DNA from 2 places in the Moritella sp. 5 genome. Region 1 is predicted to be linked to the other one. Evidence: predicted binding sites of a transcription regulator. Region 1 holds the regulator's gene; the other holds the start of a gene.
The links. The regulator LexA, encoded in region 1, represses DNA repair genes until DNA is damaged. The targets are predictions, from matches to a motif close to TACTGTATNNNNATACAGTA.
Positions count from the first base shown of each region.

Region 1 (16,453 bases):
CTCATATATTCATTGTTAATAACCGTTAATGAAAATCCTGCATCTTCCATTTGCTCGGCCCACTCTGTACAGCAACCACAATACTGCGATTTATATACAGTCATCTCTTCTGCCAATGCAGCACTACCAATTAAACTACTAGTAAGTAAGACTGGTTTTAAAATTTTAGCAATAAATGTCATCAGAATATCCTAAATAAAAGAAAATAATGATAAGCATTCCAGTTAAGGTAAGGTCAATTGCATTAAGAAGAGCTAATCAGCAAATTGTGATAAGCGTTTAGATATTGTCGACTCATATGAAGGTAGTTAAATTCATGCATAACACGGTCATAAGCAAAGGTAGTTTTAATTTGGCTTTGACTATGAATTAAACTTTTGGTTATTGCAGACTGTAAGGCATCGGGATCTTTAGGTGGGACTATCCATCCCCCACGACCATGCGCCAGCATATGTGGCATACCGCCAACATTAGTAACAACGCAAGGAACTCTAGCCTGCATAGCTTCGAGTAAAGCGATTGGTGTACCCTCTGTAATAGAGGGCATAACGAAAACATCAAAATGGCGAAAATAACTTGGTAGTGATTCTACAAAGCCAAATAGTAGGACATGTTCATCTAAATCCAACGTCCTGATTTTTTCTCGTAATCGATACTCCTCCCTACCAGCACCAAATATAACAAGTACAGTATTCGGATCATTTTTTATCAAATTAGGTAATGCGTCGATAAGTGTATCGAAACTTTTTTCAACAGCAAGACGACCTACAGCCATTATTCGAGTTGTTTTATTATGCAAAAAAGTACTTAAACGATCTTCAATCTCACACATCGGCATGTAACCACCGATACCATTCTCAATAACCGTATATTGGTTTGCTTCTAACCCTTGAACACTTGGTAGATTAGTCATGTGCTGACTAACAAGAAAAACCCGATTTAATTGCTTTAATGAGTGCTTATCCAAATATTGATAAAATGCCATTTTACTAAATCTAGGTGCGGATACATAACCATGTACGGTTGAACAAAAACATTTAAAGCGGTTTCGTTTCAACATCAAACCAAACAGTATATTGAATTTATAACCGTGAGAGTGGACAATATCAAACCTATTTTTCTCTGCAAATTTTTTTATATAATGACTGATACAAAAATATTCGAGTTTATTTACCCTAATTAAATTGACCGTTATGCCGTATTGGCGACAAATTGTTTCAAACTCTTTTTCTCCCTGTCCTTTATAGCCAAAGCTAAGTAAAGCACCTTCATGCCCAAGTACCTTCAAACCTAGCATTAATTCAATTAAAACTCTTTCAGCACCATAAAAACCACCACTTTCGATTACGTGTAAAATTTTCATTCTCATAATATCCTTGTCATTAACTTACACAGCGTCCTTTCCTCTTTTTTATACTGTTCAGTTGTAATACTTTTCGCAGATATATATCACTAATTGTTTGCCAACTATAATCAGAAAATAGTTGGTGTAGAAGGAGGGGCGTCTCACGAAGTTGATAATCGTGTAACCATTTTTTAAATAAGTTATCTGCTCTAATGTTCGGTTGTTGGTTATCCATGACCCAAGTTGAAATACACCCTAGCACAGGTGTTTTCGTTTCTTCCATAAACTGCCTGACTAGCTTACGACTTGATTCATATTTTCTGAAACGGATACTATTGGTATTAATAATTTCATATCGCTTAGTTAAGACTTTATGGGTTGATACATTTAAATGCTGAAAATCCCTAAATACAGACTCAATAGGATCCGCTTGTACATCCACTCTACGAACCCGATTAGCACAGCTATATTCATAACCAGCCAAGATTAATTCGTCTTCTAACCACGCCGAGGTCGCACAGCATAATTTTGTATCACTCCGATACCCAATGATACGTTGGCCAATAACTTGTGATAACAGATCTTTATAACGGTTTAAATCTTCAATAATTTTACGCTGATTGAAATGCTGCGTATCCGGCTGGCTATAATGTCGATATGCAAGTTCATGTCCCTGCTCTGCTATTTTTTTTAACATCGAAGGAAAGTGAATAATCGTCCAACCGTAAACAAAAAATGTGGCAGTCACATTATGATCATTTAATAATAATAAAATTTTATCTACTGCATATTCAATGCGAGGTGAGAGTAGGCTCCAATCTTTTTCCTTAATACAGTATTGAAAAGCGGGGGCTTGAAAATAATCTTCCACATTGATAGTTAACGCATTAATAATCGCCATAACGATCCCCTCATCGACAATCTACTCTATTATCATAAGAATAGACCATCACATCGTACTATTTGGGATTAGAGAGATATTTACTGAACACTGCTTATATTTTATGTCGCAAGCCAAATTTTGATTTATCGAATGATAATAAAGGCTTAATTTATATGCTAACAGTGCTATGATTTATTGCTAATGACCTAACTTTCTTTATTAAAAGGTGCTGCTCATGGAATACAATACTTCTGAACTATGCGACATTTATACAGATATGATTGATGTTGTTGAACCGATGTTCATGAACTTCGGTGGAAAGTCATCATTCGGTGGTCAAATAACCACAATTAAATGCTTTGAAAGTTTAGGACTGATTACTGAAACAGTTCAACAAGGCGGACTGGGTAGAGTACTGCTCATTGATGGTGGTGGTTCATTAAGAAGAGCATTAATTGATTCTGATATTGCCCAACTGGCATTCGAGAATGAATGGGAAGGAATTATTGTTTACGGTAGCATTCGAGAAGTCGATCAGCTCGACGATATTAATATTGGAATTCAGAGCCTTGCTTCCATTCCTGTTGGTGCAGATGATAATCGAACAGGCGAATTAGATGTCGCGGTTAATTTTGGCGGTGTCACATTCTTACCTGACGATCATGTTTATGCCGACAGCACTGGTATTATTCTATCTGCAGATGCGCTAGATATTGAGTAACACGCAAAAACATATAGAAACAGAGGTATAAGTTAGCCATAACCATACCTCTGAATCAAATTATGCTTCTTCTTCTAACTCTTCTAGCTCTTGAACTTCATCCATTCTGCCTAGCAAAGAACGTAAACGATCTTGCCATACATCTTGCTGACTTTTAAGCTCAGAGTTATTCGCTAATAGTTGATTGTTTTCTTCTTTTAGCTCTTCTAATTCCATTTGTAATAGGGAAATGGTATCAACTGCCGTTTGTACTTTACTTTCTAATTTATCTAATACGTCAAAATTCATTTTTTCACCCATAATTTAAGAATTCAATATTGTGCTGAGAGGGCTTATCCCTTGCTAGAAGAATACAACGCTAGTCAATCTACAACAAGTCTTATTAGTCAAATTATGATGCACTTAAGCAGAATTAACTTTTTGTTTGTGAGCGCTGGCATTAATACATCAAATTGTTTGATTCATCGCTAGTGAAGGCATCTCAGAATCAGGTCTACCAACAACTTTAGCAGGAACCCCAGCAACAGTCGTATGTTCAGGTACATGATCGAGCACGACACTACCCGCACCGACTTTGGCTCCTCTGCCGACTTCAATATTACCTAACACTTTAGCACCAGCGCCAATCATTACACCCGCTCTAATTTTCGGATGACGATCACCACTTTCTTTACCTGTACCACCTAGCGTAACACTTTGCAAAATTGACACGTCGTCTTCTACAATTGCCGTTTCACCAATCACAATACCGGTTGCATGATCAAGCATAATACCTTTGCCAATTATAGCCGCTGGATGAATATCAACAGCAAACACCACTGATATTTGGTTTTGTAAATAAATCGCTAATGCTTCACGCTTTTGATTCCACAACCAATGGGCAACTCGATAAGACTGTAGAGCAAGAAAACCTTTCAAATATAATAACGGTGTCGAGAAATATTCAACCGCTGGGTCTCGCTCTTGTACTGCACATAAATCCGCAGCCACCGCATGTAAAATAGTGGGTTCTGCTTTTAATGCTTCCTCAATCACTTCACGTAATAAAATAGCTGGCATTGTCGCACTATCGAGCTTATTTGCTAACTGAAAACTCAATGAGCATTTTAAACTATCGTGATTTAGTATTGTTGAATGGAAGAAACTAGCGAGCATCGGTTCCTGTTCAACCAATAATTTAGCTTCATCTCTAATTCTAAGCCAAGACATTGAAAGTTTATCTTCCATGTTTATTCCTTTACAACATTTAGAGTTCACGTTTATATTAATCATTTTTCATCTTTACAATTGAGATTGGATCTTGGTGAATGAGAACTTCCGTATTTACAAATTCACAGAGTAAATTAGTTTCAACATTATCGGCAATCGCATGTGCCTGAAACAGAGTAAGGTGATCATCCAGTTCTATATGCAACTGAATAAAACGCATATAGCCTGATTGTCGCGTTCGTAACTCATGTAGTCCGAGTACATTTTCCGTATTTACCACAATCGCTGTTATTTTATCAATATCTTCAGCGGGTAATTCATGATCCAATAATGTCTGAATTGACTCCATACCGATCTCATACGCACTGTATAATATGTAGCAGGATATCAAAATTGTCGCTAATCCATCAACCCAATAAAAACCATACGCAGATAAACTAAGTGCAATAAGTACTGTCGCATTAAGCCATAAATCTGATTTGTAATGGAGTGAATCAGCTCTAATCGCAATACTTCCAGTTGTAGCCACAACATGTGTTTGATAACGAATCAAAATAAAAGTGACTAATAATGCAAAAATGGATACCGCGATACCAAGTTCTGAACGTACAATTGGCTGTGGATCTAATAATGCACTAATACCATGCAACATTAATAAAATAGATGAACCCACAATTAATGCTGATTGTACTAATCCTGCTAAAGATTCTGCTTTACCATGACCAAAACGATGCGCATCATCCGCTGGCTCTAAGGCATATTTAATGGCAAACAAATTAATAATGGATGCACCAATATCTAGAAATGAATCCGTCAATGACGCCAATATCGATGCAGATCCAGTGGCAAACCACACAAACAATTTACTGCATAATAAAATGACGGCGGTAACAACAGAAGCATAACTGGCACGTTTAATTAATTGTTCATGATCAGAATCTATCACAGGGTTACCTTTTATATAATCTATGCGTTATTATAAACCTAGGAAACAGAAAAACAACGTGAAGTTATTCATCTAAACAAGCTATAAATCAAATAAAATAGATACAATAAAAACATTCTGTTGTTATTTTAGGATAGCTGCAACATATAGGCATGAATAAGACATCTCCCCTAGTTCGTTCATCTAAAATAATAGTAATAAATGCTGTGTAATTAACGCCATTATCGTAAATATAGCAATTACGTAGCACGTCACAATCTCTAACTCTTTAATTGAGGATAGCATTGTTTATTACGCTATTTTAGTTAAACTGATTAGGTATCATCATTTTTTACTATGCCGAAATAAAAATGTAAAACAAGGTAAATCTTAGAATTATTTACTGCTTAACCCAGTATCCTAATACAATAAAAACAATTAACAGAGTACCCAAGATGACTAAATTATTATTAATTGATGACGATAAAGAGCTAGCCGAATTACTCGCTGAGTTTCTAAGTCTCGAAGATTTCGATGTCGATATGGTACATGATGGTGAAGCCGGTTTGGCCGCAATAAGAAGTAGTCAATATGATATGGTCCTTTTAGATGTCATGATGCCAAAGTTAAACGGTTTTGAAGTATTAAAAAAACTTCGCGTGGATAACAGCACGCCGGTCTTAATGTTAACCGCGAAAGGTGATGAGATTGATCGTGTTCTTGGCTTAGAAATGGGTGCCGATGATTATTTACCAAAACCGTTCAGTGAACGTGAATTATTAGCACGAATTAGAGCTGTATTACGTCGTATCGAACCGCCAACATCCACTAAAAAAACAGAATTGTTGACGCACTTAGATATTGAGATAAACAGCCGAACCCAAGAAGCATGGTGTCAAAGCATTCTGCTTGATTTAACCAGTACCGAACTGATGTTATTAGAAGCACTCATCTCATCGCCAGGTACGATCTTAACCAAAGCCGATTTAAGCGAGCAAGTATTGGGTAAAAAACTGACGCCTTTTGACCGTAGTATTGATATGCATTTAAGTAACTTACGTAAAAAGTTACCAGAAAGAAAAGATGAAAAAATGCGGATCCGTACACTTCGTGGTCGTGGATATATGTGGCTAGATACATAATCAGCCCTTCTTACACTTCTATCATTTTTGAAATAAGGTTATTAACACGTGCTTAGTCGCAAATTGAATCAACTGTTCGTTAAAATTTTTGTCTGGTTTTGGTGTATGCTACTACTCGTTGTTGCAGTCGTTATAGCACTACCAACATTAGATAGCCGAATCATGAAACAACTCGATCCGCGCTCAGTCAGTATTTTAAATAGCATTGCACATAATATTTCTAGCTCTGCTGATCGCTATCCGAACATTCCATTGCAAGTGTTAATAACCCCTAAAGAAGCACAAACTAAACATTTTTATTTGGTTAGTGTAAATGGCGATATCATTTCAAGTAACAAAGCTTCTAAAGCCATTCGTCGCTTTATTTTGCAAAGTGAAGAATCGCCACAACCGAAAGTAAAACAATATAAAAACTGGTTAATGACCGGACCTATACCAATAAAACTACGTGGTGAACAATTTCAACTGTACGCTGCACAACAGCTACCAGCGGAGCACAACATATGGTTAATTAATGTATTAGATAGGCCATTTCTATTACTTTTCATTACTATGTTTGTCAGTATGCCATTATGTGCACTACTCGCATGGCATATCTCGAAACCATTACAAAAGTTACAAAGAACCGCATCCGAGATCACCGATGGTAATTTAGATGCTGTCGTACCAGCGACTCAAAGGCAAGATGAGATTGGTGAATTAGCGCGAAGTTTACGTACTATGATGCTTTCTATTCGTGAACATATTTCACTTCAGCATCGTTTATTGAGTGATATATCTCATGAGTTGAGATCGCCCTTAACACGATTGAAAATGTCGGTAGCATTATCTAAACGCCATTATGGTGAGACCAAAGAGATCGTGCGTATCGATAATGAATCGCAACGTTTAGAGGAGATGATCGCAGCACTATTAAACTTATCCAAAACACAATTAAATGCCACAACCAAAGAATCATTTAATCTTGACTCACTGTTACAGCCTATTTGCCATGATGCCATTTTCGAGGCTGAGCAGTTAGACAAAAAATTCAGCCATCAACCAATTCCAGATTTGGATATCAAAGGCTTTCCAGCACTCTTTGGCAGTGCCATAGAGAACGTGATTCGTAACGCATTACGCTATGCCAACCAGCAGGTTCATTTAGCCATCACCAGCGACACAGATGAGATAACGTTTGTGATCACAGATGATGGTCCAGGTGTACCAGAAGACGAAGTTGAGCAAATTTTCAAACCTTTTTATCGCGTATCACAAGCCCGAGACCGTGAATCTGGTGGTGCAGGTTTAGGGCTGGCGATTACTGAAAATGCGGTCCGTCAACATCATGGGGTAATACGGGCAAGTAATAGAGACACGCAAGGCTTACAGATCACTATTACTATACCAATGAGCTAACCACAACATAAGAAATTAAAGGACTGCAGAAGTGGATAATTATTTATCTTCTGCAACTTTATTCGTTATAACCTGTGGGTGTAATGGATTAGTCGTATTTAACTCGGGAAACATTTTCTCTATTTGTCGACGCTGCTCCACTCGGGCTTTTTTCTTCTCGTATATTTCTGTATCCAAATCTGCAAAGAACATATTAATCAGAATATTCAAGCTAAAAGGGATCGCGCTTAATATAATCAAGCCTGCTACGATCAAACTACTACGCTTTTTCATCACTTTTACCATTAGGTTGTTAAATTTGCTATTCTACGCAAAGTACCTACGTTATATAACCCTGAACTGAGACTTTATTATGTTACAAGTAGCACTATTTGAACCTGAGATCCCACCAAATACAGGTAATATCATTCGCCTTTGTGCCAATTCTGGTTTCAAATTGCATTTAATCGAACCGCTTGGTTTTGAATGGGATGATAAAAGGGTAAAACGTGCGGGACTGGATTATCATGAATTTGCAGACGTAAAACGTCATGCTAATTATCAAGCATTTTTAGATTGTGTAGGTGATGCTCGTATTTTTGCATGTACAACCAAAGGCACAAAATACCATCATGAAGCGCAATATCAAGCAGGTGATGTTTTATTATTTGGACCTGAAACACGTGGTCTACCGCCAGAAGTACTCGATACATTGCCACAAGAGCAAAAAGTAAGAATTCCGATGCTACCAGAGAGTCGCAGCATGAATCTATCGAACGCGGTATCTGTTTTTATCTATGAAAGCTGGCGCCAGCTGGATTTTGCAGGTTCAAAATAAAAGAAAGGGTGATAGAAACAAGCTCCATCACCCTTATAATCAAATTTTTTGTAATACTTATTTCGCTAAGTTAGCCGCATGAAAACGCATATGTTTTTCAATAAACGTAGCGATAAAATAGTAACTATGATCATAACCATCATGCATTTCTAGCGTGAGAGGATAACCCTTTAGCGCAGCCGCAGCAGCCAGCATATTCGGCTTAAGTTGCTCATCCAAAAATGAATCATCTTTGCCTTGCTCAACCATCGCAGGTACAAATTTATTCGCTTTCGCCATCAATAAACTGGCATCGTATTGTTGCCACGTTGCTTTATCTTTACCGAGATAATTTTGTAATGCTTTTTGCCCCCAAGGACAATTGATTGGATTACTAATCGGACTAAATGCCGTCACGGAACGATAGCGTTCTGGATTACGCAATGCCATTACTAACGCACCATGCCCCCCCATCGAATGCCCACTGATCACACGCTCTTGTGTAACCGGGAAATTAGCTTCAATTAATGCAGGCAATTCATTAAGCACATAGTCATACATTTGATAATGTGTGTTCCACGGTGCTTGTGTGGCATTCACATAAAATCCAGCACCTAAACCAAAATCATACGCTTGGTCAACATCATCAGGTACACCTTCACCACGCGGACTAGTATCCGGTGCCACGATCGCAATACCCAGTTCTGCAGCAATACGCTGAGCACCGGATTTTTGCATAAAGTTTTCATCAGTACACGTCAGGCCAGACAACCAATACATCACAGGTACTTTACGCATATTGGATGCTTGCGGTGGTAAATACACAGCAAAACGCATCTGACAGTTTAGTACATTCGACGCATGGTTATATTGATGCTGCCAACCGCCAAACATTTTATTACTACTAACAACTTCTATAGACATGACAAACCTTTACTAGTCGTCCCGCTATGTAGATTATAAATAGCGGGACATATTTTAATTATTTATCGAAATGAATAACCGTACGGATACTTTCACCGCGGTGCATTAAATCAAATGATTCATTGATGTCTTCAAGACCCATGGTATGAGTAATGAAATCACTTAATTTGAATTCACCTTGTAAATAACGTTCAACGTAATCAGGTAGCTCTGTACGGCCTTTAACACCACCGAATGCAGAACCACGCCATACACGACCAGTTACTAGTTGGAATGGACGTGTTGAGATCTCTTGACCTGCACCAGCCACACCAATGACGATTGATTCACCCCAACCTTTGTGACAACATTCTAATGCAGAACGCATTAAGTTAACGTTACCAATACATTCGAATGAGTAATCTACACCACCGTCAGTTAATTCAACAATAACGTCTTGAATTGGCTTGTCATAATCTTTTGGATTAATGAAGTCTGTTGCACCTAATTTCTTCGCTAGTTCGAATTTACTTTCGTTAATATCGATAGCAATAATACGACTAGCCTTTGCCATCGTTGCACCGATAACAGCAGAAAGACCGATACCGCCTAGACCGAAGATAGCAACGGTTGCGCCTTCTTCAACTTTAGCCGTATTCATTACCGCGCCCATACCTGTCGTTACACCACAACCAAGTAGACATACTTCTTCAAGCGGTGCTTCTTTATTAACTTTCGCTAACGAGATTTCTGGTAATACGGTGTATTCAGAGAATGTTGAACAACCCATGTAATGAAAGATTGGCTGACCGTCTTTATAAAAACGCGTAGTGCCATCTGGCATTAGGCCTTTACCCTGTGTTTCACGGATCTGTTGGCAAAGGTTGGTTTTGCCTGATTTACAGAACTTACATTCGCCACATTCTGGTGTATATAAAGGAATAACGTGATCGCCTACTTGAACACTGGTAACGCCTTCGCCGATTTGCTCAACGATACCGCCACCTTCGTGACCAAGAATTACAGGGAAGATACCTTCTGGATCATCGCCAGATAATGTGAATGCATCGGTATGACATACGCCAGATGCGATCACTTTAACTAACACTTCACCTTTTCTAGGTAACATTACATCCACTTCTTCGATCGATAGTGGTTGGTTTGGACCCCAAGCAATAGCTGCTTTGGATTTAATAAATTTGTCAGTCATGTTCATCTCCATTGGGATAAAATTAATATGCCGTAATACCTATCTATGTATTCGGCCGGTCATACTGTATGGCGCTCATTATATTCATTTGCACAGAAATGATAATACCCTTGAAATACAAATTACTTTTACCCAGATGTAACAATAAAAAGGAAAGCAAAAATACCGCGGTAATTTCATCTTTCTTTTTCGTTAATAACGAACTTGATAACAGTGCTGTATTATCAGGAAGGCTTAAACCTCTTCAGTATAGTCGATAGAATTTCATTACATGCTCTTCTCTTGTAGCGAAGGGTATAGCAACCAAGCGAGTGATAATCCACGAGCAAGCATAAAAGTATTCATCGCCAGCCATAAAGCATGATTACCTAATCCACTGCTAATAACATATGTAGGTAAGAATATACAAACGACACAAAATAACATGCTGTTACGCATATCTTTTGCCCGAGTTGCACCAATAAATACGCCATCAAATACAAAACACCATACTGCTGTAAAGGGTAATAACACTAACCAAGGTAAATACTCAACAGCAATCGTATTAACACTTTCTATATCCGTGATCATACGCACCATACCCTCGCCAAAGATGAAAAAAGTCGTAGAGAAAAGAACGGAAAATATACCCGCCCAGATCAATGACGCGAGAATTGATTGACGATAAGCAAGGGTATTTTTAGCGCCAATCGCCTTACCTACCATAGCTTCCACCGCGTAAGCTACGCCATCCAGCGCAAAAGAGATAAACATCAGAAAATTGAGTAACACCGCATTCGCCGCAATATACTCATCACCAAGACTTGCAGCTTTAAATGTCATGAAGGCGAATGTCAGTTGTAAACAGAGCGAACGGATAAATATATCACGGTTGAGTGACAGTAAACCCTGTAATTTATCTGATGCAAATAAACGACTGATAATGTCAGCTCTATGAGGTAACGAAAACTTACCGAGCTGCTTTAGTACTAATAATAAGCCAAATAACAAAGCAACATACTCTGCAATCACCGACGCAGCCGCAGCGCCCTCTACACCCCATTCTAAATACACCACAAATAAAATATCTAAGAAAATATTAAACACGTTAGCAATAATTAATAACAGCATCGGTGCTTTCATATTTTGCAGGCCAATTAACCAACCTAATATCGCAAAATTAAATAACGCAGCAGGGATCCCCCACATACGAATCGATAAATAGGCCTGTGCATTTAGTTGTACATTGTCACTTGCTTCCGTCAGCATTAGGGCTAATTCAACAATATAATTTTTACACAACAGTAATAAAACCGATAAACAAAACGCAATTAACAAGGCGTGTGCGAGCGTCATTAATATCTCAGAACTATCTTGTTTACCAAGTGCCTGTGCAGTCAATCCTGTTGTCGACATGCGTAAGAAATTACACATAGAGACAATAAACATGACCACAGTGGAACCCAATGCAACCCCACCGAGATACCAAGCTTGTTCAAGATGACCAATAACGATGCTATCAACCAAACCTAATAGTGGAATACTGATATTTGACAAGATCATTGGCAATGCCAACGCGATGATATTTCGATGCACCGAAGTAGGAATGGATAACCACATAGACGGATTCAACTTTGTATAAGGGAGGAAAAAGATGCCAAAGTCTATCTAACTTAAATTATGAAACAAAGTATTACCTATCAAATAATTAAAACAACTCTATTTCACCTTCATCCATCGACCCTGTACTGATCGTCTTCTTTTGTACTTGCAGTGATTGTTGCTTTAACTGTTCAGCAGACAAATTTAATTAATTCTTGGTGTAACCGCGCTGGTGTCATTTGCCCTCTAATATCCGCATTACATTTATTTTTATATCTCATGTTGAGTATAGGGAAAGAAAATTAATAGGTAGAAGATGATCAGAACTGTGATGTTAAAGCAAGATTTGAAAACGATGTCTAAATTTAAAGATAGGGTGATAAGAAAGGAAAAAGAAATATAAAGGTAGATAGTCAACAATAGGATTATTTACTATCTACCTTCAGGCTCGATGGCGTAATAAAGTGTGATTACATCCAATCGGTATTACGAATAATACCGACAGCGACACCTTCAATATCAAAATTTTGGAAATTTAAATCAACACGAATTGTGCTCATTTCATCATTCTCAGGATGCAGTAAGATTTCACTGCCCTGCTGTTCAAAACGCTTAACAGTTACTTCATCGTCAACACGCGCAACAACAACTTGACCTTTACTGATATTTTTAGTTTTATGTACAGCTAATAAATCGCCATCCATAATCCCAATATTACGCATACTTTCACCACGTACACGCAGTAAAAAGTCTGCCGTTGGTGTAAACATTGAAGGGTCAACATTATAGTGTGCTTCAATATGTTCTTGAGCTAAAATAGGCTCACCGGCGGCAACCTGCCCAATTAAAGGTAAACCACAGTCATTACTGGCTTGGTCAGCATCAACCAACAAACGAATACCACGAGAAGTACCCGCAAGAATTTCGATATGGCCCTTTCGTGCTAATGCCTTTAAATGCTCTTCCGCAGCATTAGGTGAACGGAAACCAAGTTCCTTAGCAATTTCAGCTCGGGTCGGTGGCATACCAGTATTTTTAATATGTTGTTTAACTAATTCAAATACTTCTGCTTGTCTTTGTGTCAATGCTTTCATCATGAACCCTAACTGGTTTTATATACAGTTTCTTGTAATTATATACAGTATTATCAAGTTTGCAATATAAGCCTTGAGTATATCTGGATAATAATGAATTAATCGTTTGCTGGCGCTGAAACACAGATTTATGGCTACACATCTGATATTATTGGAGTAAGCACTCTCTCACTTTAAACAACAGAATGATAACACCTATGCAACAGACACCGTCAATGTTAAGTCGAAGTTTCGTTAACGGCTTAGTTAAATCTCAGTACGTACCAGATAATCCCGTTGATGCGTTAAATCTAGATTTAACACGTCCTATTGTTTATGCTTTAAAAACTAAATCGATGACCGATCTCGTGGCATTACAACGAGCTTGTAAAGAACGAGGCTTACCCGACCCACTTACACCAATAAAAGTAAACGGGGTCATCATACCCAGTTATGTTTGCTTAGATAATCCAGCGCCTCTCTTCGGCCGAGTAAAAGATACTGACGTATTTTTTGACGAATTCCAACAGCTATTACGCTTACATAAAGATGATAAAGCCCTTGATATCCAATTGATGCCAGTCGCATTATTTTGGGGCCGCGCACCCGGTAAAGAAGGTCAAGTACCACTACTATCATTAGCAAACAGTATTTCACCAAGCCGTTTACGTAAAACAATCATTGTGGGTCTTAACCGTAAAGATAACTTAGTTCGTTTTAACAAACCTGTATCACTGCGTTTCATGGCCGATCAGCACGGCACCGATGAAAAAATCGTACAGAAATTAATTCGTGTTGCTAAGATCCATTTCAGTCGTCAAAAATTAGCCGCATCAGGTCCTAAACTACCTAACCGCTACCAACTTTTTGAACAACTACTGCGTAACCCAGAAGTTAAAAAAGCCATTCAAGTTGAGATCGCTGAGCATAATATTTCAGCGAAAAAAGCGGAAAAGCGAGCCAATGATTACATCGATGAAATCGCCAGTGATTTTTCGTATAAACTCGTAAAAAACACCAGTAATTTTATGAGCTGGTTATGGAATAAGATCTACAGCGGTATCAAAGTTAATAACGCCGAACAAGTGCGGAAACTTGCCGCCGATGGTCATGAAATCGTATTTATGCCTTGCCATCGTAGCCACATGGATTACTTACTTATTTCTTATGTTATTTACAATGAAGGTTTGATCCCACCACACATTGCAGCTGGTATTAATCTTAACTTTTTCCCTGCCGGCCCTATGTTCCGTCGTGGCGGCGCATTCTTTTTACGCCGTACGTTTAAAGGTAATAAACTTTATGCAACCGTCTTCAGAGAGTACCTAAGCTTATTATTCTCAAAAGGATATTCTGTTGAATTCTTTACTGAAGGTGGCCGAAGCCGTACAGGACGTTTATTACCACCAAAAACCGGTATGCTTAACATGACATTACAAGCGATGCTGAGAGAACAAAGCCGACCAATTACATTAGTGCCGGTATATCTAGGCTACGATCATGTAATGGAAGTGAGCACCTACGTAAAAGAGTTATCAGGGGCTAATAAGAAAAAGGAAAGTGTATTCCAAGTATTTGGGATCGCCAAAAAACTTAAAAATTATGGCCAAGCATTTGTTAACTTTGGTGAACCGATCAACCTTAACCAATATTTAAACAAACACGTTGAAAACTGGCGTGATGATATGAATATGCCGGTTGAAGAACAGCCTCAGTGGCTAAACCAAACAACTCGCGATCTTGCGAATCAAGTGATGATAAATATCAATAGTGCCGCAGCGGTAAATGCCTTAACGATTTGCGCAGTAATTTTACACGCCGCGCCACATAAGGCACTGAGCCGAGAAATTTTGGTGAAGCAAATTGATAGTTACTTAAAATTACTTCGTAACAACCCATATAGTGAATTTAGTACCTTACCAGAAAACAGTGCAGAAGAGATTTTAGACCAAGCGATCTCGATGAAGAAATTCACCGTACGTGAAGATAGCTTAGGACAAATGCTATCGATGTCATATGAACAAGCTGTACTATTAACCTTCTACCGTAATAATATTTTACACCTGTTTGCACTACCGTCATTAATTGCCGCAATCGTGACAGAAAAACCACGGACCAGTGTAGAAGAAATTAATGGTAAAGTTCGCCAGCTTTATCCGTTAATTCAAGCGGAATTGTTCTTGAAATATTCAGACGATGAATTAGATGATTGTATCACTGATACGCTAACTGAGATGCAGACACAGGGATTAATCGTCAATAGTGACAGTGTCATTATACCGGTTAACGAACACTTAATGTCACTAAGACTACTTGCTGCAAGCATCCAAGAAACGCTACAACGTTATGCGATTGTACTGACCGTATTAGAGCATAACCAAGTCATTGAAAAGAGCCTACTCGAAGATCGTAGTCAGTTAATTGCCGAACGTTTATCATCGCTAAATGGTGTGAGTGCGCCAGAGTTTTTTGATAAGAAAGTGCTCGCTATCTTTATTAATAAACTCCAAGAACTGCACTACTTATCTGATGAAGGCACAGCTAAAGCCGATAAAATTAGTCAGTTAGCGAATATAGTCAGAAGCTTGACCACGCTTGAAGTGAAGCAAACAATCTCAGATGTAATACTTAGTCAACAATTTAGTGACGACTAGGTAACTATCACGTATGAGAATATTACGTAAACATAGAAAAGTCTCCCTTTAAACATTGTATGTTTTGAATAAATAAAAAGGAGCTTCAGCTCCTTTTTATTTATTCCTGATTACTCACCTAAGAGACTACATGGCCAAAATACCACTATTGAAGTTTTGTTACGCCCTCATGCACACATAAAAACGGAGACGTAATGCCACCATACGCTCCAGGCCCGCCTCTATTAGGCACATCAAATATTCCGTGATTCCCATAATAATCATCCCCCTTTTTAAACGTGTCAAAAGAATCTCGATTATTGACTTCAATAATGGGGAGCGAGCTAGACATAAAATAGTCAACTGACCATGTTGTATCATTAGCCTCATACAATTCAGCCATGAACGCCGAGTTAGCATACAAAGTATTGTATGACGCCTCTCGCCTCTGCGCCACAGGGTCATATTTATCACCTATCAGTGGAAGCTTCCAGCCATTATTACTTTCACAGAAAGCGATAGCGTCCTGACCAGATAAAGGCGTCTCAAAAGATGTCGTGTACATTGCGTATCCATAGGCGGTTTGATTATTTTTTTTATCCTCCGAAGAGGGCTGATAGGGAATGGTGATCAT
Region 1 covers NZ_CP056122.1:4,768,761-4,785,213, forward strand. Annotated here, with positions in the region: gene HWV01_RS21275 (DUF411 domain-containing protein) at 1-182, opposite strand, end outside; gene HWV01_RS21280 (glycosyltransferase) at 245-1,363, opposite strand; gene HWV01_RS21285 (polysaccharide deacetylase family protein) at 1,383-2,246, opposite strand; gene rraA (ribonuclease E activity regulator RraA) at 2,464-2,949, shown strand; gene zapB (cell division protein ZapB) at 3,010-3,237, opposite strand; gene cysE (serine O-acetyltransferase) at 3,397-4,158, opposite strand; gene HWV01_RS21305 (cation diffusion facilitator family transporter) at 4,214-5,104, opposite strand; gene HWV01_RS21310 (response regulator) at 5,539-6,225, shown strand; gene HWV01_RS21315 (ATP-binding protein) at 6,331-7,623, shown strand; gene HWV01_RS21320 (hypothetical protein) at 7,663-7,896, opposite strand; gene trmL (tRNA (uridine(34)/cytosine(34)/5-carboxymethylaminomethyluridine(34)-2'-O)-methyltransferase TrmL) at 7,976-8,440, shown strand; gene fghA (S-formylglutathione hydrolase) at 8,498-9,343, opposite strand; gene HWV01_RS21335 (S-(hydroxymethyl)glutathione dehydrogenase/class III alcohol dehydrogenase) at 9,402-10,532, opposite strand; gene HWV01_RS21340 (MATE family efflux transporter) at 10,800-12,131, opposite strand; gene lexA (transcriptional repressor LexA) at 12,584-13,207, opposite strand; gene plsB (glycerol-3-phosphate 1-O-acyltransferase PlsB) at 13,405-15,840, shown strand; gene HWV01_RS21355 (hypothetical protein) at 15,986-16,453, opposite strand, start outside.

Region 2 (16,453 bases), 1.6 Mb from region 1:
TGAGTATCTAGAGTCAGATAATACCTGTACTGTTTTACCTTGTTCTATGTGTGAGGCTGCAAAGCGGAAGGCAATTAATAAGCCATTTAATTCTGCTGAGTTGTTCGTCCCGTTAGCTTCGTATAAGCCGTACCATAATTGTGCCAGCTTATCTTTTTCATAAACCGCCATGCCTGTACCGGATTTACCTGGGTTAGGAGAGCAAGCTCCATCACAGTAAATGTTGAGATCTGCAACTTGTGGTGGTGTTGATAGAATTGACTTAGATGCACCTGCAGGGCGTGCTGCTTTTGGTTTAACTCCTGAACCTGTCGCACCTTCTTTTGCTAATGAGCGTTTCATTAATGCGCGAGTATAGGTTGAGGCGAATGCTTGGTCTGCTTCTTCTTTTGACGGGAAACCCATATATTGAGCATCACTGCGGCCATCAATCTGTGCTTTAGTTTCGGACCAATTATCAAATACACCAGTCTTCACACCTTTCCATACTACGTAATGTTTTTTACTCATAACTTAATTTAATACTCTTAAAGTTTAATACCTAAATAATAAATGCCTTAAGCCAAATTACCAACTATAACCATAGCCTTGTACACAATTTATGCGTTATTAAGCGGGCTATTTATTGTATTTTTTCATTTTCGATAAATGTTTTAATTAGGTGCACGACCAAGTCGGGTTGTTCATTCGTGACCCCATGACCCGTGTCGGGTATAACAATAAGGGGCGCTTGTATCTTTTTACTCAGGTAGATGCCATGTTCAACAGGAAAGATACGATCTTTTTCACCCCAAATGAGCAATGCTGGTGTTGATGATACTGGGGCCTCGAGTAAAGCATCTCGATCGGCAGGTAATGATTGGATCATGGCTATTTTCTGTTTATGCCAAGTTGCAAAGTAAGTTTGATAGATTTGGTCTGCAATAAAGTCGGGCATCATTTTAGGTTCCACAAAAATACCACTAAATAAACGGCGTAACTCATAGCTGTTCTTTGGTATAAAGAAGTCCTCTGGTTTATCGACTGCAAAGCGTTTGTTTAACGCAGCAAGATCATCATCACTGAAGTAGGGACCTGGGCTGGCGATGATGATGGCTTTGCTAATTCGGCTATCTTGAGTGTTATTGAGCATGTTGAAGGTGATAAAGCCGCCATAAGAGATACTGGCAATATTGATATTATCAAGCTGTAATTGATTGACTAACTGCCATATTGCTTGTGTTTCTGTTGTGAGGTTAGCTTCACCTGCGCTAAAAGAGTCACCAAACCAAGCGAGGTCTGGTGCGATAACATCATAATCTTTGCTTAGTGCCAGCATTTCTTTTTGCCATGTCGTGACGGCATTGCCACCAAATCCATGCAGCAGTAATAGTGGCTGTCCTTCTCCTCCACGCCAATAACTCAGCGAACCACCTTCTTCTAAACTCATCAGGTGCTGCTCAAAGCCTACAGATCTTAAGCTATCCTCATCCGAGTCTATTTTCCAGCGAACAATCGAACAGCCTGTTAATAATGAAAAACATATATAAATAATGAATAGTTTTAGCTTGGTGGAAATCATATTATTTGGCCGATTGCTGAGAGAATATAAAACAATACCTCAAATTGGAGATAAATAACATAACATTAATTTAACTTAGTGCTATCAAAAAAGAGTATTACTTAAGTGGAGGGTGTGGAAACGTCAACGGCGATTTAGAATGAATGGCAGAAATCAAAACGCATACCAACGATTTGATGTTGGCATGCTTTCTAATAAACGGTTATTAGCGTTTTTTCTTCGCTTGTTTCTGTAATGCCATATCAAATTCGTCAGGGAACATAATAAGACCTTCGTCATCAAGGTTTGGGAAGACAACGATAGCTAGGTCATCATCCATTAAACCCGATGTCCAACGGCTTTGCCATTTAGCTAATGAAATAGATTCTGTTTTACAGTGTTCCCATTCACCAGTCGCCCAAGATTGTGCAAACTCTGCGTTAGGCCATACTGGCACACAATCTTCGTCATCGTTATTTAGCATTACACAACCGTGTTCATCCGTTAAGATCCAGATTTTACGTTCGCTTGTTACTTCTTTTAATAAATAGCTAAGGCGCTTTTCTTCATCGTAAGCTTGAATCGTTGCTATTTGGTTCTCGTCGAGCGTGTTTGACATGTAATCTGTTCCTAATTTTTACTAATATGACGGTAATAATCATCACCGACATGTAATTGTTTATTAACCAAAGATGAGCTGCCAAATACTTGGCTTACTTTTCTTGTGGTATTCTTTTCTTAAGCTATCAACATCTTCTAATTTAGCTTTCGCAACGGCGAGGTTTTCGTCTGTTATATCGGCTTGTTGAATGCTGTTCAGTATTGATTCTACTTTATCTAAACCTTGATTTGACATCTCTGCACGGTCAGGTGAAAAGTTATAGCTCTGTGCTACGGCAAGCATTTTACTCATTTCATCAATGCGAGTAGAAAACTCATTCGCAGATGTTGTTTTCATTGCTTGAGTATACGCTAATCTCATTTGTTTCATGGTAACTTTAAGATCGATACTGTCTATTTCGGCACTGTTGACCAATGTAGAAAACAATAAGCTGATGATAAGGCTTAGCTGAATAAAACGATTCTTCATGATTTATATCCATAAGTAATAATTAAATGCTGCTGTTAATAACACCGAGAGTATAATAACGAGCGTAATAACAGTCAGGTTTGTATGGGGGGTTAACCGCGATACATATTTTCGAATGATTTAATTGAGAAACCACGCAGTATTTGGTCACCAATTTTAAGTGTTGGTACGCCTCGACCACCAATAGCGGCTAATTCTTTACTGCCACGTGGTTCATTTACGCTGCATAAACGGTAAGGTATTTTCTTTTCATCTAGGTAGCGCTTTGCCGTATCGCAATTTGGACACTTCTTTTGCGTATATAATACGACTCTTTTCATTTTAGCCCCACAAGGTTGATTATAAAAAGGTACATTATACCAAGCTAACACTGATTCACAATGTATCAATATGAGCAAATGATTTGAAATACACTTCTTTACAACATGGTGGAAATAATAAAGCAACGATGTGCGGTTTTAACTGTTTAATTTATAAGCGTTATTTTAATGGAATATAGATAAGGTAGTGGGTTTAGGTTTCAAGCTTAGGTGCAGGTATACTGTAATTATAAACATGATAATTGAAGATAATAAAGTATGAGTATTATTCTTGGCATAGATCCGGGCTCCCGGATCACTGGATACGGTGTGATCCAACATATACACGGTAAGTTCCAATATTTAGGCAGTGGTTGTATTCGTACATCAGGTGATACATTACCTGAGCGCTTAAAGCAGATCCATGCGGGAGTCAGTGAAATTATCATTCAATTTCAACCAGATAAATTTGCTATTGAAGATGTGTTCATGGGCAAAAATGCGGCCTCAGCATTAAAGTTGGGCCAAGCCCGTGGCGCTGCTATTGTCGCTGCGGTGTCGAATGACTTAGAAGTCGGGGAATATACCGCCCGTCAAATCAAACAAGCGGTAGTGGGTAACGGTGGTGCTGATAAAGAACAAGTACAGCAAATGGTTGTCAATCTACTTAAACTGCCAGGCACGCCACAAGCCGATGCTGCTGATGGGCTCGCTGTCGCATTATGTCATGCCCAGAGTTTACGCACCTTGATTAATATGGCTGGTAAAGTCAAAGGTACAGCCCGCGGACGTTATAATTAACCTATTAAGTGAACCGAAATAATAAATGATCTGGATATTTAACCAGTATTTTATTATCCTTGTGAACATTATATTTTAAAAAAAATGTTGGAAAATAATTGTGATTGGACGTTTACGTGGCACTCTATTAGAAAAGCAACCACCAGAAATTTTACTTGAAGTGAATGGGGTTGGTTATGAAGTTCAACTGCCGATGAGCTGCTTTTATGAGCTTGGCGATGCTGATAACGAAGTGATCGTTTACACTCACTTTGTGGTTCGAGAAGATGCACAATTACTCTACGGTTTTAATAATAAAATGGAACGTTTGATGTTCCGAGAGTTAATTAAAGTGAATGGTGTTGGCCCTAAGCTGGCGTTGGCTATCTTATCGGGTATGACTGCAAATCAATTTGCACACTGTGTTGAACATGATGATATTAACAGTTTAATTAAATTACCGGGTGTGGGTAAAAAGACCGCGGAACGTTTATTGGTCGAAATGCGTGACCGTCTAAAAAATTGGGTGACTCAAGATTTATTTACCCCTGAAGCAGATAAAGCACAATTACAAGGTTATGGTAATACGTCATCGAATGCGATTGAAGAAGCGGAAGACGCCTTGGTTGGTTTAGGGTATAAACCTGCGCAAGTAGCGAAGATGATCAAGCAAGTTGCACAGCCAAGTATGAGTTGTGAAGATATCATTCGTCTGTCATTACGTGCCACCTTACAGAATTAATTTAGGAAGTTACTTTAGTGATTGAAGCTGATCGATTAATTTCTAGCGGTACCGTCCGTGAAGAAGAAGTGATAGACCGTGCTATCCGACCAAAAATGTTATCAGATTACCAAGGTCAGGACCATGTACGTAGTCAAATGGAAATTTTTATTGAAGCCAGTAAGCGTCGTGATGATGCGCTGGACCATTTATTAATTTTCGGTCCTCCTGGACTCGGAAAAACCACGTTAGCAAATATTGTGGCAAACGAAATGGGGGTGAGTATTAAAACCACCTCTGGACCAGTGCTCGAGAAAGCAGGTGATCTTGCTGCATTACTGACTAACTTAGAACCCCATGACGTATTATTTATTGACGAAATCCATCGTTTAAACCCGTCAATTGAAGAAATTTTATATCCTGCAATGGAAGATTACCAATTAGATATTATGATTGGTGAAGGCCCGTCAGCACGCTCGATCAAGCTTGATTTACCCCCGTTTACGCTTATCGGTGCGACGACTCGAGCTGGTTCACTCACATCACCGTTACGTGATCGTTTTGGTATTGTTCAGCGCCTTGAATTTTATAAGGTTGAAGATTTACAAGATATCGTATTACGCTCGGCAAATTGCTTAGGGTTGAACATGGATAGTGCGGGTGCGTTAGAAATAGCCAGACGCTCACGTGGTACACCTCGTATTGCTAATCGCTTATTACGCCGTGTACGTGATTATGCAGAAGTAAAACACAATGGTGATATTGATGCCGAAATCTCGTCTGCGGCGTTAAGCATGTTAGATGTTGATACTTGTGGATTCGACTACATGGACCGTAAGTTACTTATTGCCATTGTCGATACTTTCTCAGGCGGTCCTGTTGGCTTAGATAACGTTGCTGCGGCTATTGGTGAAGAGCGCGAAACCATTGAAGACGTACTTGAACCATATCTTATACAGCAAGGATTTTTACAGCGAACTCCGCGTGGACGTATTGCGACACCACGTGCTTATCTGCATTTAGGCTTTGATTATCCAGAAAAATAACGGCTGAAATGTATTCTTCACATTAAATCAATTTCATATCTTATTTTTGTCAGGTATATTATTGAACTTATAGCGCTAAGCCTTAGATTGTAGCGTTATAAGTTAGAGTAATAGTGTTTAAAGATGTGGGTTTTAGAATAGCGCAAAATGATATAGTAGAAAGTGCATTCAACGTGTGTGTTTATTTTGAAAATACAGATACTGATAGTCTTTGTCGTACGTAAAATAGACATCGATTACCGTTATCCGGCATTTCTTGATGATTTATTAATTATAAAGTCACAAATTAAGGAACTAAAACGCGCATCGTTGGTCTTTTCTCTGTGTATCTATCATGAAAATGGTAAGTTACTGTCAGAATTAACCGTCAAAGTGGCATGCATTCAATTATCACATAAGAAACCGTGTGCGATGTCTACAGAAATTATAAGGAAACTAACCAGTGGAAGCTGCTGATATTTCATTTTTTGAACTTTTTTGGGAAGCTAGCCTATTGGTAAAAGCAGTGATGTTATTACTGCTTTCCATGTCCGTAGCATCATGGGCAATGATTCTTCATCGCTCAAAAGCATTGAAGCAAGCCAATGAAGCGTCGAAACGATTTGAAGATAGATTTTGGTCTGGTATCGATTTATCTAAATTGTATAAAGAAAGCGAATCGCGAAAGAATAATATTCAGGGTATGGAGTTAATTTTCCACTCTGGTTTTAAAGAATATGTGCGCATTCATAATACTGTTCAAGAAAATACCGATGCGATCATGGATGGCAGTTATCGTACGATGCGGGTTGCTTTATCCCGTGAAATTGACGACCTTGAAACTAACTTAAATAATCTCGCTACAATAGGCTCAATTAGTCCTTATATCGGTCTGTTCGGTACGGTTTGGGGGATTATGAGTTCATTTATTGCATTAGGCGCTGTGCAGCAAGCAACATTGGCGATGGTTGCACCGGGTATTGCCGAAGCGTTGATTGCAACTGCGATGGGTCTGTTCGCAGCGATTCCAGCTGTTATTGCCTATAATCGATTTTCTGATCAAGTGATGAAAATTGAAAATAATTACGCTAATTTCATGGAAGAGTTTTCGAGTATTTTACATCGCCAGACTTTGGCTAAAAAAACACAGGATTAAGCGATGCAGCCTTATCAACGTAAGCGCAGACGACCTGTAGCGGAAATTAACGTAGTACCGTATATCGATGTCATGTTGGTGCTACTTATTATTTTTATGGTGACAGCCCCGTTAGTGACTCAAGGTGTGCTTGTGGATCTACCACAAGCACAAGCCGAAGCGTTATCACAAGACAGTAAGCCACCCATTGTCGCTTCTGTTGATAAAGACGGTTTATATTATCTTGATGTGGGGGATGGTGATAAGTCACCAATGTCGCCCGATGATTTAGCGACGTTAGTTGCCGCTCATTTAAAATTACAGCCGGACACACCTGTTGTCGTTAAAGGTGATGGCTCTGTGGCGTATGCACAAGTGATCCGTTTAATGGTGGTGTTACAACAGGCTGGCGCACCTTCTGTTGGATTAATGACAGATCCAGTCGAGTAGCGTAAGTAATTAAGAGTAGTTAAGAGTTAAGGGTAGGGTATAAATAAAGATGAAGGATAATCAGTCTAAGTACTCTGTGGCTATTATTATTTCGGTCGCACTGCATGTTGTACTTCTCGTGTTACTGGGTCTAAATGCAACCTCGACACCATTAAAACAACAGGCAAAGCCAAAAGTGCAAGCTATTCAAGCTGTCGTTGTAAGTGAGCAAGCGATAAAGCAACATGCTGACCGGATTAAACGTGCCGAGCAAGAAAAACGCAGAAAAGAACAACTACGTGTGCAGCAAGCCGAAGACCGTATTAAAAAGCTTAATGAAGAACGTCGACAAAAAGAAGCTGCAATTGTAAAAGCAAAAAATGATCAGCGAAAAGCGGAACAAGCAGCAAGACAAGCAGAGACCAAGCGCGCCGAAAAAGAAGTTGAACGTAAACGAGCTGAAGTTGCTGCGCTTAAAGCTGAGAAACAACGTTTGAAGAAAGTTGAAGAACGTAAACGTGCCGAAGCTGCAACGAAGAAAGCAGAGCAACAACGTGCTAAGAAAGAGTTAGAGCGTAAAAAGTCTGAACAAGCCGCTGCCGCCGCGGATAAAAAACGCAAAGTAGCCGAAGAAAAAGAACGTAAACGTCAGGCTGCTGTTGTAGCCGAGAAGAAACGTAAAAAAGCAGAAGAAGCCAAGCTTAAAGCTGAACAAGAACGTAAGCGTGTCGCAGAACAAAAACGTAAAGCGGCAGAAAAAGAGCGTCAGCGTTTAGCTAAAATCGAACGAGACAGGCAAGAGCGCTTGATGCAAGAGCAGATCGAAGCTGAATTTGCATCTGAGTTAGATAGTGAAATACAACAACTCGATGCAGTACGTCAGCAAGAAGTATTAAGTGAAGTTGATAAATATACAGCGCGAATTAAAAATTCGATCCAACGCAATATGTTAACCAGTGATACGATGAAAGGTAAGTCTTGTTTATTGAAAATTATTTTATCTAATTCTGGTTTGGTATTAAGTGTTACAAGTGGTGGTGGAGACTCTGCTGTGTGTAGAGCTGGGGTTAGTGCCGTGAATAAGGCTGGTTCGCTGCCGATGTCACCGGATCCAGATGTTGCGAAAGAACTTAAAAAAATTAATTTGATTTTTAAACCAGAGATTTAATATGAGTATAACCAAACGATTTTTATCTTTCTTTATTGTGTGTCTCATGCAGATACAAATCGCGCATGCGGCATTAGAAATTGTCATTACAGAAGGCACAAACAGTGCCAGACCTGTCGCCGTCGTTCCGTTTAAGTGGTTAGGTGCACAGCCTAAACCAAAAGGCATGACTGATTTCGCTAGTATTATCGCGGATGATTTACGTAATAGTGGTCGTTTTTCTCCACTGGAACGCCGCTTAATGCCACAAACACCAGCAACAGAAAGTGCCGTTGATTATGCAGCCTGGAAAGAAACAGGTGTCGAAGCAATAGTAATAGGTACAATAAAACCACTACAAGATGGCCGTTTACAGATCCATTTCCAACTTATTAATGTGTTATCTGGTTTTAAAAATCAAACGCCACAAAAAATTGATGATCAGTTAGTTAAAAATACCGATCATATTAAGCTTAATTTGAAAGGTAATTTCTCGACTCGTCGTCCTCGTCATATCTCACATCGTTTAAGCGATTATATTTTTGAAAGTCTGACTGGTACCCGTGGCGCATTCTTAACGCGTATTGCTTATGTCGCTATTAATTATGATGATAAATATCCATTTAAATTATTAATTTCTGACTATGATGGCATGAATCAACATATATTATTCCGCTCAAAAGAACCTGTTATGTCACCGTCGTGGGACCCTACGGGTAAAAAACTGGCTTATATGAGTATGGAAGACAAAAAACATGAAATCTGGATTTATGATCTGGTTACACAGAAACGTGAGCTAATCAAACCGTATAAAGGGAGTAATATTTTCCCGGTCTTTTCACCTGATGGCTCGAAATTGTCGATGATATTGTCTAAATCTGGGCAAGCAGATGTATATTCTTACGATTTGAAAACCAAAAACTTGGAAAGGTTGACGAAAAATCGTGGTATTGATACCGAAGCAACCTGGACGCCTGATGGTAAGTCGATTGTTTTCACCTCAGAACGTGGCGGGCGTCCGCAAATTTATCAGGTTAATTTAGCAAGTAAGAAAATTAAACGACTTACCTTTGAAGGCAACGCAAACTTAAATCCTTCAATTACTCCAGATGGTAAAAATTTAGTGATGGTTAGTTTGCAAAAAGGTAAGTATAGTGTAACGAAGCAGGATTTGTCAGATGGATATGTTCAAAAACTGACTAACGGTCGTCTTGATAAGTCGCCAAGCATTGCGCCTAATGGCAGCATGGTTATTTACAGCACGGTTGTTAAGGGAAAACAGGTATTATCGTTAGTCTCAATGGATGGGCGCTTTAAAGCGGTTTTACCAGCAAGTGATGGAGAAGTAAAATCACCAGCGTGGTCACCTTTCTTGACATCTAAGAAGAATTAATTATTGATAGGAAAATGAAAATGCAACTAAATAAAATCTTAAAAAGTTTAGTAATTGCGTTACCAATGCTGACATTGGCTGCATGTAGCTCAACAACGGATACAACTGCAAATGATGCAGTTGAAAGTTCTGCACAACAAACAACAAATGACTCAACGACTAATGCTGAATCAGATCCAACTGTTGTTAGTGGTAGTGATACTGACATCAGTATTGACCCAGTTGAAAATTTAACACCTGAAGAAGTTAAAAAACAAGTAATTGACGAGCTACGTAAACGCCACGTTGTTTACTTTGGTTTTGATCAACAAGCCGTTACTGCAGAGTACGGTGAGTTATTACAAGATCATGCTAATTTCTTAATTGATAACCCTGAAGTTAAAGTGTTAGTTGAAGGTCATGCCGATGAGCGTGGTACGCCAGGTTACAACATTGCACTAGGCGATCGCCGTGCTGATGCTGTGGTTAAATACCTAACTAACTTAGGTGTTGCTTCAAGCCAAATCTCGACAGTTAGTTATGGTGAAGAGAAGCCTGTAGATACTTCTCATACTCAAGCTGCATTCTCTAAAAATCGACGTGCAGTGCTAGTTTACTAAGGATTAGTCACCTTGATTCGAATTAATACTAAAACGGCCATGATCATGGCCGTTCTTTATAGTGGTTTCGGGCATGCCGCACCAGCAACAGTATTTGATGTAAATGCAAGTACTGAACCGATGGTAACTAAAAAACAGACTCGTTCTGTTGAGCAACGCTTGACCCGTATAGAGAATATCCTCCACGCTCGAACGAGAGCACAATTAGAAACCCAGCAAAGACTTGATCAATTATCAATTGAATTAATGAATTTACAGGGTGCTATCGAAGAAAGCGAACTAGAACAAGGCAAAATTACGCAACGTCAACGTGATATTCTCAATGATATTGAGCGTATTCGTACCACTCTCGTCGCAAAACCTGTCGTTCCTGCTGCAATTGATGCAAATATTCTAAATGCAACAAATCAGCCGGTAAATTTGACTGGTAAAGATGCTTATAACTACGCGATCAAATTAATCAAAAATGAACGTAAATACGATGAAGCAATTCCTGCGTTACAAAGTTTCATTTCTACGTATCCAGAATCTGAGTTAGCCGCTAATGCACATTATTGGTTAGGTCTGCTTTTACGTAAAGATAATAAGAATGATGATGCTAAAGCTGAATTTGAGACGATCGTAACTAAGTATCCTACGTCAAATAAACGAGCAGACTCTTTACAAAAACTTGGTCAACTCGCTAAGCTATCTGGCTCTAAAAGTGAAGCGAAGCGTTATTTTGAACTCGTGATTAAAGATTATCCAAATGATGCTGTTGCTAAGCTAGCAAAAAAAGAGCTAGCAGCACTGAAGTAATATTTTAAGATTGATCAACATTAACGAACTATTGGTTTGTGCTATTTGTCATCTTATTGGCGTTAAACTGAACGGAATTCAGGGTTTTATCATTGAATTGTGATTCTGAGCAGATTTTACTTGCAGAGTTTTCTGAAAAAAGTATTATAGCCGCCATCGAGACAGGGGTTAGCGAAAACAACGTAAGTCGTTTAGTTAATTGATATCTTGATTATAGAATTGTCGCGGGATGGAGCAGTTTGGTAGCTCGTCGGGCTCATAACCCGAAGGTCGTTGGTTCAAATCCGGCTCCCGCAACCATTTCTATTACCAATTAATTTGGTATATGTGGGTCCTTAGCTCAGTTGGGAGAGCATCGCCCTTACAAGGCGAGGGTCACTGGTTCAAGCCCAGTAGGACCCACCACATTTAATTACGAACCCTACGTAAGCTAAATGAAAACATATTGTCGCGGGATGGAGCAGTTTGGTAGCTCGTCGGGCTCATAACCCGAAGGTCGTTGGTTCAAATCCGGCTCCCGCAACCAATTTGTTCGCTATATAAATAGCAAAATTTGTGGGTCCTTAGCTCAGTTGGGAGAGCATCGCCCTTACAAGGCGAGGGTCACTGGTTCAAGCCCAGTAGGACCCACCACAAATTATTAAGTTTGGTTATATATTTTAAAAATAAATAACGAGACTTCATAAAGAAAGTATTTGGGGCTGTTAGCTCAGTTGGTAGAGCAGTTGACTTTTAATCAATTGGTCGAAGGTTCAAATCCTTCACAGCCCACCACTTTCTTTAGTTCTGATAAAAGAACACACAGCATTGTCGCGGGATGGAGCAGTTTGGTAGCTCGTCGGGCTCATAACCCGAAGGTCGTTGGTTCAAATCCGGCTCCCGCAACCAGTTATAACGATAGATACAACTATCGCTAAATAAATATCGTGGGTCCTTAGCTCAGTTGGGAGAGCATCGCCCTTACAAGGCGAGGGTCACTGGTTCAAGCCCAGTAGGACCCACCACTATTTATAAAGAAAGAATTTGGGGCTGTTAGCTCAGTTGGTAGAGCAGTTGACTTTTAATCAATTGGTCGAAGGTTCAAATCCTTCACAGCCCACCACTTTCTTTAGTTCTAATAAAGAACACACAGCATTGTCGCGGGATGGAGCAGTTTGGTAGCTCGTCGGGCTCATAACCCGAAGGTCGTAGGTTCAAATCCTGCTCCCGCAACCAGTTATAACGATAGATACAACTATCGCTAAATAAATATCGTGGGTCCTTAGCTCAGTTGGGAGAGCATCGCCCTTACAAGGCGAGGGTCACTGGTTCAAGCCCAGTAGGACCCACCACTATTTATAAAGAAAGAATTTGGGGCTGTTAGCTCAGTTGGTAGAGCAGTTGACTTTTAATCAATTGGTCGAAGGTTCAAATCCTTCACAGCCCACCACTTTCTTTAGTTCTAATAAAGAACACACAGCATTGTCGCGGGATGGAGCAGTTTGGTAGCTCGTCGGGCTCATAACCCGAAGGTCGTAGGTTCAAATCCTGCTCCCGCAACCAGTTATAACGATAGATACAACTATCGCTAAATAAATATCGTGGGTCCTTAGCTCAGTTGGGAGAGCATCGCCCTTACAAGGCGAGGGTCACTGGTTCAAGCCCAGTAGGACCCACCACTATTTATAAAGAAAGAATTTGGGGCTGTTAGCTCAGTTGGTAGAGCAGTTGACTTTTAATCAATTGGTCGAAGGTTCAAATCCTTCACAGCCCACCACTTTCTTTAGTTCTAATAAAGAACACACAGCATTGTCGCGGGATGGAGCAGTTTGGTAGCTCGTCGGGCTCATAACCCGAAGGTCGTAGGTTCAAATCCTGCTCCCGCAACCAGTTATAACGATAGATACAACTATCGCTAAATAAATATCGTGGGTCCTTAGCTCAGTTGGGAGAGCATCGCCCTTACAAGGCGAGGGTCACTGGTTCAAGCCCAGTAGGACCCACCACTTATTATTGTTGTTATATGTCCTAACATAAACAGCGAAACTTCTATTTAAGGAATCCTTAATAGAAGCAGTAAAAGTAAAGGGCTGTTAGCTCAGTTGGTAGAGCAGTTGACTTTTAATCAATTGGTCGAAGGTTCAAATCCTTCACAGCCCACCACTTTACTTATCTTTATAAGATAAAGAGTAGAATAAGAATAAAACAAAAAAGCCTCGCTATTAGCGAGGCTTTTTTGTATGTGTCGAAAAAAAATCACGCTAAATTACGTTTTCATGACAATGCCATGTATAATACGCGAAGATAAATTTTTTGAGCTCTGAGTAATTAGCTATGATTCCCAATGTAGTAGAAATGGAATATCCATTCCCAAAAAAACCAGTTCCGTTATCGGCACAAGAAAAACTGGATTATAAAGCACGTATCAAACAGCTTTTAAAAGAAAAAGATGCAGTATTAATTGCACACTATTATACAGATCCTGAAATTCAAGCGCTTGCAGAAGAGACAGGCGGTTGTGTTGCTGATTCTTTGGAAATGGCTCGCTTTGGGAACAATCACCCAGCTAAAACGCTAATCATTGCCGGTGTTCGTTTCATGGGGGAAACGGCAAAGATCTTAGCTCCAAGCAAACGTATCATCATGCCTGCATTAGAGGCAACTTGTTCATTAGACCTAGGTTGTCCTGTTGAAGAGTTCTCGGCATTCTGTGATGCACATCCTGATCATACCGTTGTGGTATATGCAAATACATCAGCAGCCGTTAAAGCGCGCGCTGACTGGATTGTCACATCAAGTATTGCGCTGGATGTAGTCGATCACCTTGATAGTGATGGCCAAAAATTAATTTGGGGTCCCGATCGCCATTTGGGTGCTTGGATTGAAAAACAAACTGGCGCAAAAATGGTTCGCTGGCAGGGTGCTTGTATCGTCCATGATGAATTTAAAGCATCAGCATTAAAACGCTTGAAAGAAGAAAACCCAGACGCAGCGATCCTAGTTCATCCTGAGTCACCTGCCGATGTAATCGAACTTGCAGATGCGGTTGGTTCAACGAGCCAATTGATTAAAGCGGCAAAAGAACTACCACAACAAAAATTGATTGTTGCTACGGATAAAGGTATTTTCTTTAAGATGCAACAAGCGTGTCCTGAAAAAGAAATGATTGCTGCTCCAACTGGTGGTAATGGCGCGAGTTGTCGTAGTTGTGCAATGTGTCCTTGGATGGGCATGAATGGCCTAAAAACGATTGAAGATTCATTGGTTAATGATGAAGGGCATGAAATTTTTGTTGATGAAGAAATTCGTGTTAAAGCGCTTATTCCATTAGAACGTATGTTGAACTTTAACGTATCAAACTAAGCGTTAATAAACATTAACGAATTAAGCCTGAATGCTTTTGCTTCAGGCTTTTTTTATCGCTAAAAATCGTATTTAGACTTGTTTATTAGTCTGTTACACTAATTTTTCCCGCTAACTTTGCCACTGTTATCTTTCCTATCCCATTCACACTCACTAAGTCTGTTATTGCGCTAAATTCCCCGTTAAGCTCACGCCATTGGATTATTTGCACTGCCTTATATTTTCCTATACCAGGTAAAGCAGTAAGCTCTAGCTCATTCGCGGTATTAATATTTAATGGCATTAATGATGTGTCACGTGAAATTGATGAGTGACTGAGATCAAAAGCGGTCGTTTCTGTTGGTGTGATGACTGCATGCTCATTATTCATATTAGAAAGCATTTTGACTTGTTCTGCATTTGCTTGCGGTAAAATAAATAAAGGTGCAGTAACTGCGACATATAGCGCTAAGCGAGTAATTTTTTTCAACATTGATATTCCTTCATAGTCATGATGATATTGTATGTTCAGAATAAATTGTAGTGTGATTTTACATTGTTGTTACCCGCTAAGTAGCTTGTTGTGCGAGCTATCACATGCTTATAGAGGAAGTTATACGGGTGCTCAAATTGTCAGTATTAGGACAGTAGTAGGGATCTGAAAGGGGGATATTAAGAAGAAGCACAGTATTTAATTAATACCTTTTTAATTAAATACTGTGCCAGATATAACTATTTTTCTTACTTAAGCTTATTTGTTATCGCTGTTTTCTTTAGGCATATAACGGTAGAGATAAATGACGGTTAATATCGTAAAAGCTAACATGATACCCAGAACGCCAAAGACTTTAAAATCAACCCATAACTCTTCTGACATGTTAAACGCAATGTAGTGATTTAAGCCAGCAAGCGAGAGGAAGAATATTGACCATGCTGCGTTCACGCGTGACCACACAAACTCAGGTAAAACCATTTCTTTACCTAACATCTTTTTAAGTAAATTTTGTTTGAAGCCATATTGGCTAACCAATAAAACAATTGAAAATAGGCAGTAAATAATAGTTACTTTCCATTTAATAAAACTCGAATCTTGCGTAAATAAGGTAATACCACCAAACACGGTCACCATAGCAAACGTGATTAATTGCATTTTTTCAACTTTACGGTATTTATACCAGCTAAAGAGTAATGTACATGCAGTTACTGCGATTAATGCTGCAGTTGCGGAATAAATATCGTACATTTTATAAATAACGAAAAAGACGATCAGAGGAATAAATTCATTAAATTGTTTCATAAAACTTTTGGCTCACGGCTAACGATTTAATCCAGTTTATCACGAAAATCACAGATATAAAAAAACAGCCTCATGATGAGGCTGTTTTTACATTTATTTAAATTAGATTTTCAGTATTAAGCTGTTGCTGCAACTGGTTTTTGATTCGTCGTTTCTTCTTGCGTAATAACTTGACCTTCTGCGCCGTGCATCCAGTAAATTAGCTTGCGTGCTGATGCAAATAGGATCAGAGATGAAATCACAGCTGCTATTGCAATACCGCCAAAGATAGCCATTGGACCTGCTTCACCAATTTGCGCGCCAATCATACCAGCCACTTTATTTGCAATGGCGTTAAAGCCAAACCATGCGCCCATCATCAGTGATGCTAAGCGTAATGGTGCTAATTTAGTGATCATAGATAGACCGATTGGAGAAAGACATAATTCACCCATAGTATGGAAGAAGTACGCTCCAACTAACCAGTACATGCTTGTTTTAACGGTTAAGTCGCCACCTTGCTCTAATGTTGCAAAGATCATGAACATAAAACCAATCGCTAACATTAATAATGCCATTGCAAATTTAACGGGTGATGTCGGCTCTTTCGGGCCCATTTTCATCCAGATCATACTTACGATCGGTGCAAAGGTAATAATAAAGAATGGATTTAATGATTGGAACCAAGCAACAGGGACTTCAAAACCACCAATCATACGGTCTGTATAATCATTTGCGTAAAGGTTCATTAGACCACCGGCTTGTTCGAAACCAGCCCAGAAAATGATAACAAATAGTCCTAAAATTAAGATAACTTTTATACGATCAACTTCGATGGCCGTTAGTGTTGGCTTTTTACCTTTATTAGCAGTCAATTCTTTCTTCGCTGCAGCTTCAATA
Region 2 covers NZ_CP056122.1:1,416,675-1,433,127, forward strand. Annotated here, with positions in the region: gene HWV01_RS06340 (ribonuclease H family protein) at 1-510, opposite strand, end outside; gene HWV01_RS06345 (alpha/beta fold hydrolase) at 623-1,429, opposite strand; gene HWV01_RS06350 (DUF2750 domain-containing protein) at 1,767-2,159, opposite strand; gene HWV01_RS06355 (cytochrome b562) at 2,223-2,630, opposite strand; gene HWV01_RS06360 (glutaredoxin family protein) at 2,723-2,950, opposite strand; gene ruvC (crossover junction endodeoxyribonuclease RuvC) at 3,209-3,730, shown strand; gene ruvA (Holliday junction branch migration protein RuvA) at 3,831-4,451, shown strand; gene ruvB (Holliday junction branch migration DNA helicase RuvB) at 4,469-5,476, shown strand; gene HWV01_RS06380 (hotdog domain-containing protein) at 5,654-5,932, shown strand; gene tolQ (protein TolQ) at 5,919-6,611, shown strand; gene tolR (protein TolR) at 6,615-7,040, shown strand; gene tolA (cell envelope integrity protein TolA) at 7,090-8,187, shown strand; gene tolB (Tol-Pal system beta propeller repeat protein TolB) at 8,234-9,559, shown strand; gene pal (peptidoglycan-associated lipoprotein Pal) at 9,580-10,158, shown strand; gene ybgF (tol-pal system protein YbgF) at 10,171-10,956, shown strand; tRNA gene HWV01_RS06415 (tRNA-Met) at 11,180-11,256, shown strand; tRNA gene HWV01_RS06420 (tRNA-Val) at 11,286-11,361, shown strand; tRNA gene HWV01_RS06425 (tRNA-Met) at 11,406-11,482, shown strand; tRNA gene HWV01_RS06430 (tRNA-Val) at 11,514-11,589, shown strand; tRNA gene HWV01_RS06435 (tRNA-Lys) at 11,655-11,730, shown strand; tRNA gene HWV01_RS06440 (tRNA-Met) at 11,768-11,844, shown strand; tRNA gene HWV01_RS06445 (tRNA-Val) at 11,885-11,960, shown strand; tRNA gene HWV01_RS06450 (tRNA-Lys) at 11,983-12,058, shown strand; tRNA gene HWV01_RS06455 (tRNA-Met) at 12,095-12,171, shown strand; tRNA gene HWV01_RS06460 (tRNA-Val) at 12,212-12,287, shown strand; tRNA gene HWV01_RS06465 (tRNA-Lys) at 12,310-12,385, shown strand; tRNA gene HWV01_RS06470 (tRNA-Met) at 12,422-12,498, shown strand; tRNA gene HWV01_RS06475 (tRNA-Val) at 12,539-12,614, shown strand; tRNA gene HWV01_RS06480 (tRNA-Lys) at 12,637-12,712, shown strand; tRNA gene HWV01_RS06485 (tRNA-Met) at 12,749-12,825, shown strand; tRNA gene HWV01_RS06490 (tRNA-Val) at 12,866-12,941, shown strand; tRNA gene HWV01_RS06495 (tRNA-Lys) at 13,023-13,098, shown strand; gene nadA (quinolinate synthase NadA) at 13,291-14,298, shown strand; gene HWV01_RS06505 (helix-hairpin-helix domain-containing protein) at 14,384-14,770, opposite strand; gene HWV01_RS06510 (septation protein A) at 15,029-15,574, opposite strand; gene HWV01_RS06515 (peptide MFS transporter) at 15,691-16,453, opposite strand, start outside.
Region 2: ruvA (Holliday junction branch migration protein RuvA) is a predicted target of LexA. The motif match lies at 3,759-3,778, and genes of this name have one in related genera.